DNA from 2 places in the Pseudomonas sp. C2.3V genome. Region 1 is predicted to be linked to the other one. Evidence: predicted binding sites of a transcription regulator. Region 1 holds the regulator's gene; the other holds the start of a gene.
What was found. Region 1 encodes FliA, which starts transcription of late flagellar genes. Its sites were predicted from a motif close to CTAAAGTTTNNNNNNNNNNNGCCGNTAA; they were not measured.

Region 1 (3,117 bases):
ATAGCCATTAGCCATCATATCCCGGTAGCCTATCTCTCCGACGGTCCTCGCATCCCTGACGACCTGCATATTGCGCGCAAGCATCAGCTGGTTAGCCGTGCAGTCAATCGTCAGCTGACCGAGGAGCCAGCAGAGGAAACCATGGCGGATATGTTTGCCGAGCTCTATCAAAAGCCGGCCAAGCGCGTCGGTTAAGTTACAGTTTTTTGCGAGTTGGGTAAGGTTTTTGCAATAGAAGGTTTACAGGCGTCGTAGTGTCAGAAAGCAGTACACGCTTCAGGTTTAAGTGCCAGCTGGCTCGTTAGCATAACGATCTGGCTACACCATAAGTGCCCCTACGGGCTGGCTGGTTTTTCATAGGTGTACAGCAATGGGTATGCATCCCGTACAGGTAATTGCAGTGACAGGCGGCAAGGGAGGCGTTGGGAAAACCAACGTTTCGGTAAACCTTTCGCTAGCGTTGGCTGAACTGGGCCGACGTGTCATGTTGCTCGATGCCGACTTGGGCTTGGCAAACGTCGACGTTTTGCTCGGTTTGACTCCGAAGCAGACGCTCGCCGATGTGATCGAAGGCAAATGTGATCTTCGCGACGTGATTTTGCAAGGCCCTGGCGGTATCCGGGTCGTTCCGGCGGCTTCCGGTGCGCAAGCCATGGTGCAGTTGTCGTCTCTTCAACATGCCGGTCTGATCCAGGCATTCAGTGACATCAGCAACGATATCGATGTGCTTGTTGTCGATACGGCTGCTGGCATCGGTGATTCGGTCGTGAGCTTTGTACGGGCTGCCCAGGAAGTGCTTCTGGTGGTCTGTGATGAGCCTACTTCGATCACGGACGCTTATGCGCTTATCAAGATGTTCAACCGCGATCATGGAATCACGCGGTTTCGCGTACTGGCGAATATGGCATTGACGCCCCAGGAAGGTCGCAATCTCTTTGCTAAGCTGACCAAGGTAACTGACCGTTTCTTGGATGTGGCTCTGCAGTATGTGGGTGCGGTTCCTTTTGATGAATGTGTACGGAAAGCCGTCCAGAAGCAGCGGTCCGTATACGAAGCATACCCGCGCTCCAAAGCCGCTCTGGCTTTCCGGGCCATTGCCCAGAAGGTGGATGCTTGGCCCTTGCCAGCCAACCCACGCGGTCACTTGGAGTTTTTCGTCGAACGATTGGTGCAACCCACTGTAGGGCCAAATGTATGACAGCGTCCAGCGGTCTCCGTATGTACAGTAAATCTCAGACCCATTCACAGCAGGAGCAACTGATCAATCAGTATGCGCCGCTGGTCAAGCGCATTGCCTATCACCTGTTGGCGCGTCTGCCTGCCAATGTACAGGTGGAAGATCTCATGCAGGCCGGCATGATCGGCCTGCTCGAGGCCTCCAAGAAGTACGATGCCGGCAAAGGTGCAAGCTTTGAAACCTATGCCGGTATCCGTATCCGCGGAGCCATGCTGGACGAGGTTCGCAAAGGTGATTGGGCACCTCGTTCGGTGCATCGTAACAGCCGTATGGTGGCCGATGCGATTCGTGCTGTTGAAGCAAGAACGGGTCGTGACGCTAAAGATCCTGAAGTTGCTGCCGAACTTGGTGTAAGCCTTGAAGAATATTACGGCATTCTCAATGACACATTGGGAAGTCGCCTGTTCAGCTTCGATGACTTGATGGAAGAGGGTGAGCACGGTCTCGAAGAGAGCGGAGCCCATGATTTCGAGCCAGGTCGAGGACTGGAAGATGATCGTTTCAAGCAGGCCCTGGCGGAAGCCATTGCCAATCTTCCAGAGCGTGAGCGTCTCGTCTTGTCGCTGTATTACGACGAGGAGTTGAACCTAAAGGAAATCGGAGAGGTGCTTGGGGTAAGTGAATCCCGAGTCTGTCAACTGCACAGTCAGTGCGCAGCACGTCTGCGGGCTCGTCTGGCTGAATGGCGTTCGCGCTAAGGCAAAACACTAAGCATGTATGGCATGCCTTTGAAAAGGCATGTCTGGGGTAAGGATGGAGGTCGACTTGGACAAAGATATGAAAATTCTCATCGTGGACGATTTTTCCACCATGAGACGCATCATCAAGAATCTGCTGCGAGATCTGGGGTTCACCAATACTACCGAGGCCGACGACGGCTTGACGGCGTTGCCGATGCTGCAAAGCGGCAACTTCGACTTCCTGGTAACGGACTGGAACATGCCGGGTATGACCGGTATCGACCTGCTACGGGAAGTCCGTGCCGATGCACGCCTGAAGAACCTGCCTGTTCTGATGGTAACGGCCGAAGCCAAGCGCGAACAAATTGTCGAGGCAGCTCAAGCGGGTGTGAATGGTTACGTTGTGAAGCCGTTTACTGCCCAGGTGCTCAAAGAAAAGATCGACAAGATCTTTGAGCGGGTCAACGGCTGATAACCATCTCGAGGATGTTATGGACCTTGGCAGTAAATCATTCGAAGACCTGGAATCGACCCTGAAAAAGCATGCCCAAGAGCTGGTTGCCAGCCTTGAAGATGGCAATTTCAGCCAGGCAGTGCAGCTCATCAATGAGCTCAATCAGGTGCGAGATCGTGGTCTGTATCAGGAAATCGGCAAGCTGACGCGTGAGTTGCACAACGCGATCGTCAACTTCCAGATCGATCCCCAGGCGTCCTATGCCAATGAAGTAACAAACATTGCAGACGCCACCGATCGCCTAAGCTATGTTGTGGAAATGACGGAGCGTGCTGCCAACCGTACCATGGACTTGGTCGATGCCAGCACACCGCTTATCGAATCATTTGGTAAGGACGCTCATGACCTCCACGCCGAGTGGGGCCGCTTTATGCGGCGCGAGCTCAGTGCCGAGGAGTTCCGCGAGCTGGCCAAGCGAGTCGGTGCGTTTCTGGGGCGCAGCGATGAGGACGCCCACAAGCTGTCTTCGTTGCTGAACGATATCCTGTTGGCGCAGGACTATCAGGATCTTACCGGTCAAGTCATCAAGCGTGTGACGAACCTTGTTACACAAGTCGAGCGCGATCTCGTCAAGCTGGTCCGTATGGCCGGTCAGGTGGATCGTTATGCAGGAATTAGCCACGACCACGTCAAGGCCATCGAAGAAATTCAAAAAGAAAAGTCTTCGAAGGGTGAAGGTCCGCAGA
Region 2 (3,117 bases), on a different contig from region 1:
TCCATAAAGGGCGCATTTATTACATTCCGTTGCGTTACCTAGCCGAAACGTAGGGCAGAACGATGTCTGTTAATCAGCATCATCCTGCCGGTCGGTCAGACTCTGAACCGGCGAACCATGCCGCTTAGGTCTCCAGCCAGGCGAGAAAGCTCCTGGCTGGCTGTATGGGTCTGTTCTGCACCCGCGGACGTCTGGATAGACAGATCACGAATACGAACCAGGTTACGATCCACCTCTCGGGCCACCTGTGCCTGCTCCTCAGCAGCGCTGGCAATGACCAGGTTACGCTCATCGATACCGTTAACCGCATCGTTGATTGTGCCTAGTGCATGACTTGCCGCCTCAGCCTGCTCCTGGGTTTGCCTGGCCTGATCCGCACTGGTCAGCAAGGCGTCTACGGTATGAGTAGTCCCCTGCTGAATGCTACCAATCATGGCCTCGATTTCGCGGGTAGAATCACTGGTCCGGTGTGCCAGTGAGCGTACCTCGTCTGCTACAACAGCAAACCCGCGACCCGCGTCCCCTGCTCTGGCCGCCTCGATTGCAGCGTTCAGCGCCAGCAGGTTGGTCTGCTCCGCTACGGACCGGATGACATCCAGCACCTGGCTAATGTTGCGTGTCTGTTCGGCCAGCTGACGTGCCTGCTCAGAAGCGCTCAGAACGTTGTCCGTCAGGACACCAATAGCACTGAGGGTATCGTTAAGCTGACGCTGCCCTTGGCGCGCGGTTTCGGCTGCTGCTTTGGAGGCGACTGAGGTCGACGTCGCGTTACCCGCTACTTCTTCAACGGCCTGGCTCATCTCGGTGACTGCAGTAGCTGCCATCTCAATTTCGCTGTTCTGCTGTTGCAGTCCCTGCGTACTTTCGCTCATGACTGCGCTCATTTCTTCAGTCGCAGCAGCCAGCTGTTCAGCCGACCGGTTGATCTGCTCAAGCGTATCGCGCAGATTGCCCTGCATTTTTCCCATAGCCTTGAGCAGCTGAGCGGCCTCATCTGTACCGGTTGTTTCCAGCCGGTGGGTCAGGTCACCCGACGCGATGGTCTCCGCAGCCTGCACAGCTTCGCGAATAGGCTTGGACAGACTCAAGGTTAGACGCCAGGCGAGCAGGATCGTAAGGCCCAGGGCGCAGCCGATAACCGTCAGGGTAATGGATACGGAGTTGCTATACACTGCCTGTGCATCTTCGCCAAAGGCTTTGGCTGCTTGCTGGTTCAGGGTACGCAATTTCTCGGTCTGTTCGTTCATGCTCAAGCCAAGGCTGGCCATGCCACCCATGACCTGTTTACGGGCATCATCGATCCGGCCGTTGACCATTAACGCTACGAGCTGATCGGTATTAGTCATATAGTCGCGGTAGATAGCCTGCAACTGCTGTAGCGCCTTGCCCTCCTCCGGCGTGCTGATTAAAGGCTCATAGCGTTTGAAGCCAGCTTCAACAAGCTGTCCCAAGTCTTTGATCTTCTGCTGAGTTTTCCGAAGTGTTTCAGCATCTGGCAAGGCAATCAGGCGCAACGCCTCTATACGAATGCGTGCCATTTGCAGGGCCAGATTGTCACTTTCAACAATACTGGGCAATGAGTTCAGTTCCACTTTCCGAGACTGATCCTGGATATGAGACATCTGTGCCAGGCTGAACACCCCCAGCCCGGTCAGGATGACCGCGATAACGCCAAAGCAAAACAGGCTTCGGTATGCAATTTTCAGGGAGCGAAGGCTCATAGACATAACCTTGATAAGGGGGCCAGAGAGGACATGCAAAGTGATACGTATTGAAGCGGCATCAGTGCGGAATTCTTGAGTCAAAAGTTGCCGGATGGTCTGTTGATCCGCCCGGTTGTGCCTCACATCGCCTGAACCGGATTATTTGCTACAGCGGCGAGAACGGAAGCCGATATAAAACAACCTGATAGCAGATTATCGAATCGCCTCCCTGACCATGCCTATTTCTCCGCCCCCGCCAGCCATGAAAAAGGACGAGCCGTTTCGTTCACAAAGCCACACTGAGCTGACCCGTCGCTCTGTGTTGATGTTTACCGTCCTGATGTTGAGCCTGTTCGCCCTGGCAGGCGCCGTCACGAGCTATATTGCCTGGTCGTTAGATAATAAGGCCATTACCAGTGGTGAGCAGGCCTTGCGCAATGCTATCGATACTCGTAAGAAGTCCACGGTGGCGACACTCATGGACTATGCCCGCTGGGAGGAGAATTTCATGCACCTCTATCCTGCGGTCGATACGAAATGGGCGCGTGAAGAAGATAAGCTGGCCGGCTCGCTGCTGTCGCAATATGGGCTTGACGCCGTCCTGGTTGTCGACGGCTCGCAAAATACCCGTTATGCCTTTTTAAAGGATACGGTCGACCCCAAGGATGCACTCCAGTGGATCGAGGGCGACTTGCCGGCAATGCTGGAGCGACTCCGAGGCGAGCCTCCGCTTACGCATGTTCAGGGCTTTTTTCAGGTGGAGGGTGCACCGGCGATTGTTTCGGCAGCTCTGGTCCAGCCCGCCCAGACGACGTATCTACCCAGGCGAGACCAGCTTCCCATCCTGCTCTTTGTTGAACGGCTGGATCAGCCGAAGCTGGCGTCGATGGGTGCGGCCTCTAGCATTGTCAATCTGAAGGCCGGGCCGGCAGAAAAGGATAGCGCCAGCCTTATCGTAAGCGAGAACCATGGCGTTCCTTTTCTGCTCAGCTGGCAGGCAGAGCGTCCTGGCGGTGTACTGCTAAGCGTAATGCTGCCTCTGCTGGTACTTACGGCATTTGCCCTGTATCTGGTTTTAATCAAACTCAAGCGCCGATCACTGCGTGCGGCTGCATTGATCGATAGCAGCCATGAAGCCCTGGAGCATAGCGAGGCTCGTTTTCGGGATGTCGCCGAGGCTTCTTCAAACTGGATCTGGGAAACGAATGCCCGACGTGAGTTGACCTATCTTTCTGACCGGTTCGCAATCAGCACCGGCTTTGGTGTTCACGAGTGGCTGGGAAAGCCGCTGCAGGAGCTTATTGATTTCAGCGAAACGGACTTCCAGGCAAGCGCCCAACAAGATCAGGAACCAGCAGGTGCCCCAAAAGCCCTGGAATGCTTTTACATGGACCGCGAAGGACATAAACGTGTG

Region 2: AC4LF3_RS20690 (methyl-accepting chemotaxis protein) is a predicted target of FliA. The motif match lies at 1,774-1,801, and genes of this name have one in related genera.

Annotation. Positions count from the first base shown of each region.
Region 1 is NZ_JBZUBN010000001.1:1,710,333-1,713,449, forward strand. It holds gene flhF (flagellar biosynthesis GTPase FlhF) at 1-195, shown strand, start outside; gene fleN (flagellar synthesis regulator FleN) at 371-1,198, shown strand; gene fliA (RNA polymerase sigma factor FliA) at 1,195-1,935, shown strand; gene AC4LF3_RS08075 (chemotaxis response regulator CheY) at 2,015-2,389, shown strand; gene AC4LF3_RS08080 (protein phosphatase CheZ) at 2,409-3,117, shown strand, end outside.
Region 2 is NZ_JBZUBN010000002.1:184,147-187,263, reverse strand. It holds gene AC4LF3_RS20690 (methyl-accepting chemotaxis protein) at 96-1,721, opposite strand; gene AC4LF3_RS20685 (bifunctional diguanylate cyclase/phosphodiesterase) at 1,939-3,117, shown strand, end outside.